DNA from 4 places in the Mesorhizobium sp. M7A.F.Ce.TU.012.03.2.1 genome. Region 1 is predicted to be linked to each of the others. Evidence: riboswitches for the same ligand, from Rfam matches in the RefSeq annotation. Region 1 holds a riboswitch; each other region holds the start of a gene.
What was found. Region 1 has a riboswitch for cobalamin ahead of EJ079_RS28470 (ABC transporter ATP-binding protein). Riboswitches for the same ligand answer to the same signal wherever they lie in the genome.

Region 1 (3,607 bases):
CAGCACCGCGCCGAAGACGGCACAGCTGGCAACCAGGCGCAGATGCAAGGGACCCGCCAGCGGCCGTGACAGATGCGGGATCATCAGTCCGACGAAGCCGATAACGCCGGCGACCGAGACCAGGATCGCCGTCGAGAAGGCAGCGACGAGAAAGGTCATCCTGCGCATGCGCGCCACCGGCACGCCAAGACTTTCGGCGGCATTTTCGCCGGCCAGGAAAGCATCGAGCCGGCGGTGTCGCCGCCGGCGGCTGATATCATGGCGCTGGGGATGGCGAACTTGCCTGCGGTGAACGGTTTGTCCTCGCCGGAATCATAGAGAAACACTCGCGTTGCCTTGCCGTTGCCGACCTTGGCGGTGATGTCGGCGAGCCGCGTCTTCCAGCCGGCAACAAGCTTCTCCGCCTCGGCCTCCTTGCCGAAGATCTTGCCCAGCTTTTCGACGTCGCCATAGAGCAGGTCCATCGAGGCGGCTGGACGGCTCTTGTCGAGATGGACGCAGCTTTCCGTCAGCACCAGCGTCTTGATGCCGTGCGGGGCAAGCGTATCGGGTGTCACCTCGCCGCCCGGCTTCATGCCATAATACCAGCCGGCGAAGAAGAAATCCGGCTCGACCGCGACGAGGTTTTCGAGCGTCGGATATTTCGGCGCCAGTTCCGGGATCGAACCCTGCTCGGCCTTGAATTCGGGACCCACCTTGTACCATCCGGTGATGCCGGTCAGGCCGACGATCGACGGCTGCAGTTTCAGCGCGAAAGCCATCTCGGCCATGTTGAGATCCTGGATGACGGCGCGCTTCGGCGGCGCATCGAAGGTCAGCGGCTTGCCGCAGCTGTCGACCGTGACCGGGAAGGCCAGGGCTGTCGAGGCCAGCAGCGAGAAGACAAGCGAAAAGGCCAGGCGTTTCACGGGTTTGCTCCTTGTGGATGGGATTGGGTCGACTACGAAATGGCTTCAATCACGTCGGCGGCGCGGCACGGTTCGGCACATCGAACACCGTCAGTTCGCGGTCTTCGGTCGGATGGCGCAGACGCAGCACATCGATGCCGAAAATCTCGCGGATCAGCTTTTGGGTCAGCGCTTCGCGCGGTGCGGCGAGCGCTTGCAGACGGGCATGGTTCATCACCGCCACCCTGGTGGCGAACGGTGCCACCAGCGCCAGATCGTGCAGCACCGCGATCACCGTCATCTCGAAGCCTGCCACGAGGTCGAGCAGTTCGCCGCGGGCACGCGGGTCGAGATGGTTGGTCGGCTCGTCGAGGAACAGGATTTTTGGCTGCTGGGCGATAGCGCGCGCAAGTTGGGCGCGCTGGCGCTCGCCGCCCGACAGCGAGCCGATGGTGCGGCCAAATAGCGGCAGCAGGCCGGTCCGGCGCAGTGCATCGACGACGATCTCGCGCTCCTCGCTCCTGCGCCGCAGCCCGGCGTGCGGAACCCGGCCAAGCTCGACATAGTCGATCACCGCCAGCCGCGGATCGGGCTGGTCGGTCTGGCCGACCACGGCAATGTGCAGCGCCCGTTCGGCGGCTGAAATCCTGTCCAGGCGGCGCCCGCCGAGCTTCACCTCGCCGGAGCTCGGACGCAGCATGCCCGACAGCATGCGCAGCAGCGTCGTCTTGCCGGCGCCGTTGGGACCGATGATGGCAAGGCGATCGCCGGCGGCCACCGAGAAGCTGACCGCCTGAACCAGATCCCGCCCGTTCGCCGTGACGCAGAGGTCACGGGCTTCGAGAAGCGCTACGGTCATCGGCTGCTGCCCGCCGGCTTGCCGGGACGGCAAAGCGTATATACGACGATGCGATGGATGGAGCCGTCCAACTTTCCGTCACTTTCAAAAACTGGCGACGGAAGGAAGCTGGCGAACCGGCCGACAAGACCGGGCCTCGCGTTTCCTCCCGGCACACCCCGTCCGGTCAACTCAGTGATGGCAGGTCTCCTGGCTCACGGGTCGTTGCGCCATCAAGCCTTCCCAGCCTTGCCGGCCAGTGGCATTCACGGATTTTGCTCGCCGCTTACAGTTGCGGGGGCAGCCACGGTCTCGACCTGAGCAGGCCTCACCGTGTTCCCTTTTCACCCCTCGCCTTTCGACTCGGGGACCATCACCGCTTCAGCGTAGGTTTCCCCCAATCGCTCCGCAATGGATTTCTCGGACGGAGTGGTGGGCCAGCTAAGGGAAACAGGCATCGCATGCTCTCTTTATGTAATAATATAACATACCTAAGAGATGACGCCGGTCGCTGTCAAGCGAAAGCTCATGGGGCGGTTGGCCGGATGGCGACCGGCATCGGCGCAGATTGCACGGGATGCGCAATTTCGATCAAACTGGCCGTGCCAGGAAACGGCAGGATGATCTGGCCAATGCGAGGAGAAAATGGACCCGACCGAGAAAGCGCTGTGGTTCGTCGAAAGCCATCTGCCGGAGGCGATCTCGCTTGATGATGTCGCGCAAAGCAGCGGCGTGTCGCGTTTTCATGTGACGCGCGCCTTCGGCGCCGCCACCGGCCGGTCGGTGATGGGCTACATGCGCTCACGCCGGCTGACCGAGGCGGCGCGCAAGCTGGCGGGCGGGGCGCCCGACATCCTCGCCGTCGCGCTCGACGCCGGCTACAACTCGCATGAGGCGTTCACCCGTGCCTTCCGCGATCAGTTCGGCACCACGCCGGAACTGGTGCGCGCGCAGGGCACACTCGACAAGCTCGACCTCGTGGAGCCGATCCTGATGGACCAGTCCCTCCTCACCAATCTCGAACCGCCGCGTTTCGAGACCAGCCGGCCGTTCCTGATCGCCGGCCTCGGCGAACGCTACAGCTGCGAAACCAGCGCCGCCATCCCGATGCAGTGGCAGCGCTTCGGCCCCTATATCGGCAACATTCCGGGCGAGACCGGCGACGTCGCCTATGGCGTCTGCGTCAACGGCGACGATGCCGGCAATTTCGACTACATCGCCGGCGTCGAAGTGTCTGACTTCTCCGACCTGCCCAGGGACTTCTACCGGGTGCGGGTGCCGGCGCAGAAATATGCGGTCTTTGCCCACCGCGAACACATCTCGACCATCCGCCGTACGGTCAATACGATCTGGAACAAATGGCTGCCGGCCTCCGGGCATGAGATCGCGGACGCGCCGGAATTCGAACGCTACGGCCCTGAATTCGACCCGCGCAGCGGCAAGGGCGGGCTGGAGATATGGATACCGGTGAAGGCGTAGTCGGTCAGGCCATCGGCAGCGCCGGCCAGCGATCGGCGATCCGGCCGCCGGAAAACACCGCGATCGACCCGAACTGCTGCAGCACGGCTTCGCTCTGCGTCGGCCTTAGAAACGCGTAGTCGCCGGGCTTTGCGGTCGCGTCGGCGGGCAAGCCCATGAATTGCTGGTTGGAGGACAGGCCGAGCAGCCCGTTCGCCTTCATGCCTTCTGGGAAGACCGGCTCGGCCATCCACTTGCCGCCATAGAGGTAGCAACCCTTGCGCGGGAACCGGCCGAGCGCCTGCAGCAGGCGGGTGACGGCCGGCGGGCCGGGCAGCATCGGCTCGACCATTTTCAGGATCGGCGTGGCGATGAAGGCCGCCGGCTGGAAGCCGTCGAGGCCTGGCGTATCGAAGTCGCTGGG
Region 2 (3,607 bases), 1.3 Mb from region 1:
GTCATGGTCATCGTGGCGTGATCTACTTCACCCTCCCCCTTGTGGGGAGGGTAAGAAACGCTCAGAACTCGATCCCCTGCTGCGCTTTCACGCCTGCGGAAAAATGGTGCTTGGTCACGCCCATTTCGGTGACGAGGTCGGCGGCCTCAATCAGCGCCGGCTTGGCGTTGCGGCCGGTGACCACGACATGCAGGCCCTCACGCCGCGCCTTCAACGCCACAACCACTTTGTCCAGGTCGAGATAATCGTAGCGCAGCGCAATGTTCAGTTCGTCGAGCACCAGCAGGCTGATCGACGGATCGGCCATCAGTTCGAGCACCTTGGCCCAGGCGGCTTCGGCGGCGGTGATGTCGCGCTTCAGGTCCTGCGTTTCCCAGGTGAACCCCTCGCCCATCGCGTGCCAGACGACGCGGTCGCCGAAGGCGGCGAAGGCGTCCTTCTCGCCGGTGTGCCACTTGCCCTTGATGAACTGGACGACGCCGACGCGCTTGCCGTAGCCGAGCATCCGCAGCGCCAGGCCGAAGGCAGCCGTGGTCTTGCCCTTGCCGGGACCGGTGTTGACGATCAGCAATCCCTTCTCGACCGTCTTGCTCGCCACCTCGGCATCCTGCACCGCCTTGCGCTTGGCCATCTTGGCGCGGTGGCGTTCTTCGTCCTTATCGTCGATGTCGGTCATGTCATTTCACCTTGAGCGGCAGCCCCGCCACCATCAGCAGCACCATGTCGGCGACGGCGGCGACCTGCTGGTTGAGCCGGCCGGCGGCATCGCGAAACCGGCGCGCCAGTGCATTGTCCGGCACGATACCTTGGCCGACTTCATTGGATACCACGAACCATGGCCCGCGCGGCCGCGACAGCACCTCCGCCAATCGCCGGCATTCCAGCTCGAAATCGTGTTCAGCCAGCATGTGGTTGGTCAGCCACAGCGTCAGGCAGTCGACAAGCACCGGCCGATCCTCCGGCAAGGCGGCAAGCGTACCTCTTGCCGGAGCGCGCACCGCCGATGAGGAAGGTCAGTGTCTTGCGATCAGGCAAAGCTGTCGCGCAGGCTGGTCGCGGTGCCGGTGAAGCGGCCACGCACCACACCGACGACCGCGCCGAGCACCAGCCAGAACACCAGATTGGTCACGGTCACCGCCACCACGAACTGGTGATGCAGCCCTTCCGGAATCGCCGTCTCGTAACTGCCGGGCTGCGGCGCACCGACAATATGCGGCGCGACGATCAAAAGGACGGCAAGGATCGCCAGCGGCAGCGACTTGCGGAACGCGATCAGGCCGAGACCGGCGGCGGTCGCCGCCACCGTTGCCCACCACCAGATCTGGCGCTGGGTGAGATCGGCGGCCGGCATGGCCGGCAGTTCCGGCGGCAGGCCGAGGCCAGGCGCCAGCGTGAACACGGCGAAGCCGGCCAGGCCCCAGAACACGCCCTGGCGCCAGCCACCGATGCCGCCGGCGAATTCGGAGACCGCGACCAGGATCAAGGCGAAGCCGATGCCGGTGACAATGTTGGCAAGCACGCTGAAGGCGAAACGCTCGAAACCGTCTGCCGGCGCCCAGCCTTCGTCTGCCGGAGCGGCTTCCGCCGCCGGGGCAGCAGAGTTCATGGCATCTCCCGCCGGTGCAGTTGTGCTCATGGCATTGCTATCCGTTGCGGCCGGAGCGGCATGGTCATGGTGATGCCCGCCGCCCGCCTGTTCGTAGACTTCCGCCTTCAGGATCAGCGGCACGGTGGCATAGGCTTGCAGGCAGGCGAGGACGACGCCGGCCACGATCGAATGGCGATAGTCGTGAGCCGCATTGTGGACCGCATCGATATGCGAGAAGCCGACAAAGCCCATCACGAAAACGCCGAGCAGCGCGGCAAGAGCGAGCTGCATGAAGCGCGACTGCGAGGAGACGGAGGTGCCGAGGGAGACGGAAGCGGTAGTCATGTCTTGTCCTTTCGCCCTCCACCCGAGGGCATCGAAGTCAGTTTCCTGTCGCCGGCAGGTCTCCTGGCTCACGGATCAGCGTCCTTCCCCACCTTCCCGAAGAAAAAATCCTCAGTGGTTTATGGGGAGGACTACCGCACACAGTTGCGGGGGCAGCCACGGCATTGGGCGAAATTCGCCCTCACCGCATTCCCTCTTGGCTCCAAAATGGAACCGGCGACACCGATGATTATAGGCAGAATCCTCGCTTCCGGCAAACCAAATTCCGCCGGTGACCATTGCGAATGCGCCATGAAGGTCAAAGTGATTTCGGCAGATAGCGCCACGTCACAAAGCCGCAGACCGCCGCCAGCAGACCGAGCGTGACGAACACCGAGCCCAGGCCGAAGAAGGCCAGCGCCACCGAATAGACCAGCGGCGGCGTCAACTCGGAAAAGTCGAGATAGGTGCGGTAGACCGCTGCCATCTGAGATCTTTCATAGGAGCGCACCGAGCGCATGAAGGCGGTCGAGCCGAGGGCGTCGAGCGCAATGGTGAAGAAGGCACCGCAGAGCAGGAAGGTGCCGGTAAGCAGCGGCACGGTTTCGCCGACGAAGCCCGCCGCCAAAAGCGCGGCCGACATGGCGAAATAGGCGAATGTCATAGTCCCGCGGCCACCAAAGCGCTTTCCTGCCTTGCCCCAGAAAATCGCCATGAACAACAGCGCATTGCCGGCCGAAACCAGCAGGCCGCCGGCCAGCTTACCCTCACCTGTGATGACCATGAACAGCGGCCCATAGACGAAGAACGTCGTCCAGAAGCAGGAGCGGCCGAAGGCGATCAGCCAAGCCAGCCTGAGCCTGGGCTGCGCCACGAAGCGGCCGATATTGGCGAGCGGATTGACGGGGCGCGTCTTGCCCGGACGGATAGACTGGTTGTCGCCGAGGCGGTAGGTCCAGAACAGCGCCAGCAGGGCAAACGCGAACACCGCGACCGCACCATGCGCGGCATAGATGCCGAAGCGCGTGTAGAGGAAGATGCCGAGCGTCGGCCCACCGGTCCAGGCCAGCATCGACCACGCCATGCGCAGCGATTCGGCCTGCATGAAGTCGGTCTTGCGGATGTGGTCCATGATGTAGAGATTGAGCGTGATCGACAGCGCGCTGGCGCCCATCACCCGGCACAGCATGCCGGCCAGTTGCCCGGCAAGCGTGTCGGTGACGAAGAACAGCGAGCCGACGGCCAGCAGGCAGGCGCCTGATGTGTAGACCCAGCGCCGGGCAAAACGGCGGATCAGCATCGGCATGAACAATGTCACCGACAGGCCGAGCATCGCCACGACTGTGTAGAGCATCGACACGATCTGCTCGTTGTGCAGGATCTCGTAGGCCTGGATCGGGATGACGCTCGACACCGTGGCGCGGGCGAAGGATTCGACCGCATAGAGCGACGCGAAGGTGCGCGCGTCCGCGGCCTTGAGAGCCGGCAGCCAGATCGGATGGCGCACATGGGTGGACATTGCTTTCCCCGAAGCAGATTCACCGGGTCAAATCTGACGTGGCGATCCCAGCGCCAATAAGAGGAAACCGACGCGCATCCGGCAAAAGCGAAGCCGGCCAAAGGCTTCCCTGCACTGGCCCAATGCCGCGGCTGATCCGGGTTGTCGGCAGAGTTGCCGGTCTTCTTTTGTGCCGG
Region 3 (3,607 bases), 1.3 Mb from region 1:
CTCCCGCACCGGCCTGCTGCAGATCGATTCCGTTAGCGCGGTGGTGCGCGCTCATTATATGCCACTCTATTCGCGCCTTGGCCCCTACCCGTTCTCGCTGCTCGACAATGCCGCGGTGACACGCAAGCGCACGGTTTTCGAATACTGGGCGCATGAGGCTTCCTTCCTGCCGGTGGAGACGTACCCGCTGATGCGCTGGCGCATGCAGCGCGCCGAGCGCGGCGAGGAAATGTATCTGGGGCTCGCCAAATGGGGCCGCGAACATGCCGCCTATATCGAGGAGATCTACCGCCAGGTCGCCGAGCGCGGCCCGATCGCCGCTTCCGCGCTCGAAGGCCAGAAAGGCTCGGGCGGCTGGTGGGGCTGGAGCCACGCCAAGCATGCCTTCGAATGGCTGTTCTGGGCCGGACGCATCACCACGGCGCACCGTCGCGGTTTCGAGCGCTTCTATGATCTGCCCGAGCGCGTGCTGCCGCAGGCGGTCCTCGATCTGCCGGTGCCGACGCCTGAGGACGCGCACCGCGAATTGCTGCGCATTTCCGCCCGCGCCCACGGCGTGGCGACTTCAGGCGATTTGCGCGATTATTTTCGGCTTTCGCCGGCGGACATGAAGGGCCGGCTGGAGGAGCTCGTCGAAACAGGCGAATTGCTGCCGGTGCGTGTCGAAGGCTGGGACAAGCCGGCCTATCTTCACCGGGACGCCCGCCTGCCGCGCAAAGTCGAGGCCCGCGCCCTGCTGGCGCCCTTCGATCCGGTCGTCTTCGAACGATCGCGCACCGAGCGGCTGTTCGATTTCCATTACCGCATCGAGATCTACACGCCTGCCGACAAGCGGCAATACGGCTATTATGTCCTGCCGTTCCTGCTCGGCGACAGGATCGTGGCACGCGTCGACCTCAAGGCCGACCGTCCGGCCAGCATACTGCGGGTCCATGCGGCCTATGCCGAGCCGGGTGCGCCGCCTGAAACCGCTGCAGAACTGTTCGAGGAATTGAAGCAGATGCAGGGCTGGCTTGGTCTTGAGCGCATGGAAGTGACCCCGGCCGGCGATTTGGGTCCGGCGCTGGCCGACATCGCCATGTCGTAAGCTCGCGTTGACACCGCCGCCCGCAAAAGCCTAAATCCGGGTCAGATGGTCTCTTGCCCGCAACGGCAAGAGCTAAGAGGGAATGCGGTGCGGGGCAAAATCCCAAATCCGCGGCTGTCCCCGCAACTGTAAGCGAAGAGCCAAGGCCGAAAGCCACTGGGAGTTCCCGGGAAGGCGGCTACCCAAGGCGATGACCCGCGAGCCAGGAGACCTGCCGTCTGCGACTTTAGAATCCGATCGCCCGGCGGGTTTCCGGGCAAGGAGCCCGATCTTTGGACCACGACAGCAGTTTTTCGGCTGGCACAGCGGATATTTCGTCCGGCCATGATGATGCCTTGGCCGGCGTCACCATCATCGTCTGCGCCTCCTGTCGCGATGAGACCGGCTCCGACGCTCATCCCCGCGCCGGCGAATTGCTGGCGGAGGATACGCGCCGCGCCGCATCCGGCGACGACATCCGCATCCGCAGCGTCGAATGCCTTGGCAATTGCAAGCGGCGCCTCAGCGCCGCCATCCTGCGCGACGGCTGCTGGAGCTATGTCTTTGGCGACCTGACCGAGACCAGCGGCGCCGACCTCGTCACGGGCGCCAAGCTTTTCGCCACCTCGACCGACGGTCTCATTCCCTGGCGTGGCCGCCCCGATAGCCTGAAGCGCGGCCTCGTTGCCCGCATCCCTCCCCTCGACCTGCTGAAGGACTGACCATGACTGCCCCAGATTCGTCTGCGAACCTCTCCCGCGTTCCCTGCACCGTCGTCACCGGCTTCCTCGGCGCCGGCAAGACGACGCTGGTCCGCCATCTCCTGGAAAACGCCGGCGGCAAGCGCATAGCCATCATCGTCAACGAATTCGGCGACATCGGCATCGACGGCGAGATCCTGAAGGGCTGCGGCATCGACACCTGCCCGGAGGAAAACATCGTCGAACTGGCCAATGGCTGCATCTGCTGCACCGTCGCCGATGATTTCGTCCCGGCGCTTGACAAGATCCTGTCGCTGACGCCGAGGGTCGACCACATCCTGATCGAGACTTCGGGCCTGGCGCTGCCCAAGCCGCTGGTCCAGGCCTTTCAGTGGCCGAGCGTGAAAAGCCGGGTGACTGTCGACGGCGTCATCGCCGTGGTCGACGGGCCGGCCTTGGCCGAAGGCCGCGTCGCCAACGACATGGATGCTCTGCAGGCGCAGCGCGCCGGGGACGAGACGCTCGACCACGACGACCCGGTGGAAGAACTGTTCGAGGATCAGATCGCCTGCGCCGACCTGATCATCCTGTCGAAAAGCGACCTGATGGACGCAGCCGGCACCGCCCGCGCCAACGCCATCATCAACGAACACTCCGCCCGCGCCGTGAAGATCGTGCCGACGTCGCATGGCAAGGTCGATCCCTCGGTGCTGCTCGGGCTCGGTCTGGCCGTCGAGGACGACATCGAGAACCGCAAGTCCCATCATGACGGCGCGTTCGACCACGAGCATGACGACTTCGACACCTTCATCGTCGACATTGCCTCGATCGCCAATCCGGACGAGCTGGCAAAGCGCGTCGCCACCGTCGCAGAAGAAGAGAACGTGCTGCGCGTAAAAGGCTTCGTCGAAGTCGGCGGCAAGCCGATGCGGCTCTTGCTGCAGGCCGTCGGGCCGCGCGTCAATCATTACTATGACCGCGCCTGGACCGCGCAGGACGACCGCCGCTCGCGTCTCGTCGTCATCGGCCTGAAGGGGCTGAACCGCCCGGCGATCGAGCGTATACTCGCCGGCTGATTTCGGACACGGGTCGCGATGCACATCCTCACCACGACATCCGCCTCGCTCGACGACCTCGCCGAGCCGGTCGATCTGCGGCAGACGCCGGCGGATATCGTGGCCCTGTCCTTCACCGACAGCGATCTCGCCGGACTGGCAGCCGCCTGGAAGGCCGATGCCGGCCGCCGGCCCTCGATGCGGCTGGCCGCCCTGCGTGACCTGCGCCATCCCATGTCCGTCGACCTCTGGGTCGACAGCGTCGCCCGCCACGCCAAGATCATCCTGGTGCGCATCCTCGGCGGCTACGACTGGTGGCGCTACGGCTGCGACCAGCTCGCCTCGACTGCCCGCGAACGCGGCATAAAGCTGGCACTGCTGCCCGGCGAATGCCGCGACGAGGATCTGCGCCTGATCGAAGCCTCGACGTTGCCGCGCGAAGAGTTGGACGGCCTGCTCGACTATTTCCGCGAGGGCGGCCCGGCGAATATGAGCGCGCTGGTGCGGAGATTGGCGCGGCTGGCGGGGTCGGATGCGCCTTTCGTCGAACCGGTCGCCGTGCCCAAAGCTGGCTACTACGAACCCGGCCGCGGCGTCGTCCCCCTCCCCCTCGAGGGGAGGGTCCGGCCGCAGGCCGGGGGTGGGGTCCTCTCCGAGGCGCGCCGACTCAAAGAAACGCCGCGTCCGGTCGTACCGACCCCACCCGGCCCTGCGGGCCACCCTCCCCTCGAGGGGGAGGGAAAGGTCGTGCCTATCCTGTTCTACCGCTCGATGCTGCTGGCCGC
Region 4 (3,607 bases), 500 kb from region 1:
GCCGCCACCTCTCCGCGATTACGCGGATGCTGATGGGTTTCCAGGGAATCGAGCAGTTCGCGCGCCGAGGCCGCGATGGCTTCGACGGCATGGTCGAAGGCGTGCTGGTTCTGCTTCGAGGGCCGCGTCGTTCCGCTCAGCTTGCGGACGAACTGAAGAGCCGCGTCGCGCACCTCGTCAGGGGTTGCCGGCGGATCAAAATTGAACAGGGTCTTGATGTTTCTGCACATCGCTTCCGTATCTCCTCTTGTCCTTGAGCTCTTTCAATTGGGACGAGTTATATCCTCGATCATGATCATGTCCAAAAACCGGTGAGGCGAGGCCATCGTTCGGACCGGGCCTCAATCCGCGTCGAGCGGCTCCGTTCCGACCGGCTTGCCGTCGCGCGACAGCCTGATCTTCTCGACCTTGTCCTCGGCGGCCTTCAGCAGCCGGTCGCAATGCGCCTTCAGCGCCTCGCCACGTTCATAGATCTTGATCGACTGGTCGAGCGGCACGTCGCCACGCTCCAGATCATCGACGATCTTCTCCAGCGCATCGAGTGCCTGCTCGAAGCTCATCGCCTTGACGTCTTCGTTGGTCTCATCGGCCATCATTCATCCTTTCATCAGTCGCCCGACATGGGCGGCGACCGAAAATGCCAATCCCTGCAGATCGTAGCCGCCCTCGAGCAGGCTGACGAGCCGGTTGCCGCTGTGGCGTGCCGCGCGCTGCATCAGTTGGCCGGTCGCCCAATCGAAATCATCCTCGGTCAGATTGATCTCGGCCAGCGGATCGCGGTGGTGCGCGTCGAACCCCGCCGAAATGATAATCAGGTCGGGCGCGAAATTGTCGAGCGCGGGCAGGACGCGCGACAGGAAGGCATCGCGAAACACCTCGCTGCCAGTCTGCGGCGCCAGCGGCGCGTTGACGATGTTGCCGGCGCCCGTTTCGTTCTTCGCTCCGGTGCCGGGATAAAGCGGCATCTGGTGTGTCGAGCAATAGAGCACCGACGGATCGTCCCAGAAAATGTCCTGCGTGCCATTGCCGTGATGCACGTCCCAGTCGACGATGGCAACGCGTTCGACACCGTGTTTCTTCTGCGCATAACGCGCCGCGATCGCCGCCGTGTTGAACAGGCAGAAGCCCATGGCCGTGGTCTTTTCGGCATGATGGCCGGGCGGCCGGGCGGCGACGAAGACGTTGTCGGCGCGGCCCGAAAAGACGTCATCGACGGCGGCGTTGGCGGCGCCGATCGCGGTGATCGCCGCTTGCCAGCTCTTCGGACTGGCAGTGGTGTCGGCATCGATGCGGGCAATCCCCTCGTCGGGAATGGCGGCGCGCACGCGGGCGACGAAATCGGCGGGATGCGCGTAGAGGATGGTGGCCTCGTCGCCTTCCGGCGCCTGGATACGATCGAGCCCGGCAAAGGCTTCCTCATCGAGCACGCGCTCGATGGCACGCAAGCGGTCGGGCCGCTCGGGATGTCCGGGCGGCGTGAGATGCTCGAGGAAGATCGGATGGGTGTAGAGACGGGTGGTCATCGTCCTAATCTAGTGACCCGGATCGACAAAGGCCATGCACGGGCGGCCGATGACTGGGGAAAATCGCGACTGCGTCCATTCGCGTCGCTGCAAGCATTGGCGTCCTCAGCACTTCGGCGTAAGGTTTTTGGTACTGCCTGGTGCCCGCCGCAAGCGGGAGAATCGGGAACACGGTTGAATTCCGTGGCGTGCCCAACGCTGTGAGGGGGACCGCGCCGGTAAAATGCCACTGTCGATGACGGGAAGGCACCGGACGCGGGTTGATCCCGAGCCAGAAGACCGGCCTGGCAGGCATCGTCATCCGCATGGTCAGGCGGATGATATCAATTGCAATCGCAAGGGGACAAGCGATGCCGGAACACCTGACCGCTGCTGTTGGCGACGGATTTGACCAGAGTGCGCGCGATGCGGTCTATCGCGCCATGTTCACACGGCGCGACGTGCGCAGCCATTTCCTGCCCACCGCGATCGATGACGACGTGCTGGCGCGGCTGCTGCTTGCTGCCCATCACGCGCCATCGGTCGGCTTCATGCAGCCATGGAATTTCATTGTCATTCGTGACATCGAGCGACGGGCGGAGGTGCGCGACCTGTTCCTGGCCGCGCGCGAGCAGGAACTGCCGGCGATCGACGAAGAGCGGCAGGAACTCTACCGCAAGCTCAAGCTGGAAGGCATCTGCGAAAGCGCGCTCAACATCTGCATCACCTGCGACCGGCAGCGCTCGAAGGGTTCGCCGCTGGGACGCTGGCACAATCCGGAGATGGATCTCTACAGCACCGTCTGCGCGGTGCAGAATTTCTGGCTGGCCGCGCGTGCCGAGGGCGTCGGTGTAGGCTGGGTCAGTATCATCGAAGCGCAGGCGCTAAAGCGGCTGTTGGCCATTCCGGACCACGTAACGCCGATCGCCTATCTCTGCGTGGGCCGTGTTTCCGAGTTCGCTCCCAAACCGGACCTTGAAACGCATGGCTGGGGACGGCGGCTGCCGCTGCCGGAGCTGATCATGAGCGAGACCTTTTCCGGGCAAGGCGAGACACAGCTCAAATCCACCGTGGCGCGCCTCAACACCGTTTCTGCCTCACCAGACATCACCCGCCCGGCCGATCAGGGTGTGGCGCCGGCCGTAGCCCAGCGCGAACCGCCGAAGGAGGCGAGCGCCTTGTCCTTGAGCTCCCTGAACTTCGACGACGCCTCGGCCAGCCGGGCGTCCCAGGCCGGATCCGGCACCTGGCCCGCGATGGTCTTGAAATAGACCTGCATCAGGCAGGCGATGGCGAAGGGTTCAATGAACGCCGCCTTGAATGCCCAGGCGAAGACGATGGCGAGCACAAAAGCCCAGCCGGCGAGCTGGCCAGGCATCAGGAACAGAATCGCGCCGGCAGGCGCCAGCATCATCAGAAAGATGATGAACGACACGCCCCACATGATGACCGCCAGCCAGACGGCGTTCTTGACCATGACCTTGCCGTTCTGGGCATAGAGCACGACGCCCTGGCGCGCCGTCTCGAAGGGCGAGGCTGAATTGATGCGGATGTTGTAGCCGAGGATGATCTCGTCGACATAGGTCAGCGACAGGCGGATCACCGTGTTGATGAAGGAGACCAGGCCGCTCAGGCCCGGTATCGGCAGGAAGGCGGCGATGCCGCCGAGCAGGCCGGTGATGGCGCGGATGGCGCCCTTGACGAGTTGGTCGACGACGAAAAGGATGTTGGCCTCGGCGAAACGCTGGGTCACGATATCCCTGGCATAGGCGATCTGGTCCTGACCGCCGGGAATGTCGCGGCCGTCGATCAGATGAACCATGACGGCGATGTGGCCGGCCTTGACGACATAGAGGATGTATTCGCGGATCCAATACACAGCGATCGAGACGAGGCCAAACCCGACCACGCCGCCCCACAGGGCAAAGGACATGGGCCCGTCGGGATCAGTGGAGATATGGCCGACGCCATAGCCGACCGAGGCGCCGGTGCCCGTCGCCATAATGTAGGCCAGCGTGATGCCGAAATAGACGATCATGCGAAAGACGATGAACGGCCAGGTCCGCATCATGATGGACACCGACCGGCCGATCTCAAAATCCCAC

Region 2: linked by a shared signal. The riboswitch ahead of EJ079_RS33590 (CbtA family protein) and the one ahead of EJ079_RS28470 (ABC transporter ATP-binding protein) in region 1 are both predicted to bind cobalamin.
Region 3: linked by a shared signal. The riboswitch ahead of EJ079_RS21525 (DUF1636 family protein) and the one ahead of EJ079_RS28470 (ABC transporter ATP-binding protein) in region 1 are both predicted to bind cobalamin.
Region 4: linked by a shared signal. The riboswitch ahead of bluB (5,6-dimethylbenzimidazole synthase) and the one ahead of EJ079_RS28470 (ABC transporter ATP-binding protein) in region 1 are both predicted to bind cobalamin.

What each region holds. Positions count from the first base shown of each region.
Region 1 covers NZ_CP034779.1:5,728,925-5,732,531, forward strand. Annotated here, with positions in the region: partial or broken gene EJ079_RS28460 (iron ABC transporter permease) at 1-237, opposite strand, end outside; partial or broken gene EJ079_RS28465 (ABC transporter substrate-binding protein) at 237-908, opposite strand; gene EJ079_RS28470 (ABC transporter ATP-binding protein) at 958-1,746, opposite strand; cobalamin riboswitch at 1,908-2,115, opposite strand; gene EJ079_RS28475 (AraC family transcriptional regulator) at 2,371-3,204, shown strand; gene EJ079_RS28480 (alanine racemase) at 3,209-3,607, opposite strand, start outside.
Region 2 covers NZ_CP034779.1:4,473,717-4,477,323, reverse strand. Annotated here, with positions in the region: gene cbiB (adenosylcobinamide-phosphate synthase CbiB) at 1-21, shown strand, start outside; gene cobO (cob(I)yrinic acid a,c-diamide adenosyltransferase) at 62-676, opposite strand; partial or broken gene EJ079_RS21930 (bifunctional adenosylcobinamide kinase/adenosylcobinamide-phosphate guanylyltransferase) at 678-974, opposite strand; gene EJ079_RS33590 (CbtA family protein) at 1,028-1,933, opposite strand; cobalamin riboswitch at 1,969-2,166, opposite strand; gene EJ079_RS21920 (MFS transporter) at 2,232-3,431, opposite strand.
Region 3 covers NZ_CP034779.1:4,406,937-4,410,543, reverse strand. Annotated here, with positions in the region: gene EJ079_RS21530 (winged helix-turn-helix domain-containing protein) at 1-1,087, shown strand, start outside; cobalamin riboswitch at 1,117-1,321, shown strand; gene EJ079_RS21525 (DUF1636 family protein) at 1,360-1,788, shown strand; gene cobW (cobalamin biosynthesis protein CobW) at 1,791-2,843, shown strand; gene EJ079_RS21515 (cobaltochelatase subunit CobN) at 2,862-3,607, shown strand, end outside.
Region 4 covers NZ_CP034779.1:6,225,836-6,229,442, forward strand. Annotated here, with positions in the region: gene EJ079_RS30885 (DUF2277 domain-containing protein) at 1-230, opposite strand, end outside; gene EJ079_RS30890 (exodeoxyribonuclease VII small subunit) at 342-593, opposite strand; gene EJ079_RS30895 (histone deacetylase family protein) at 597-1,523, opposite strand; cobalamin riboswitch at 1,645-1,826, shown strand; partial or broken gene bluB (5,6-dimethylbenzimidazole synthase) at 1,874-2,503, shown strand; gene EJ079_RS30905 (hypothetical protein) at 2,626-3,607, opposite strand, start outside.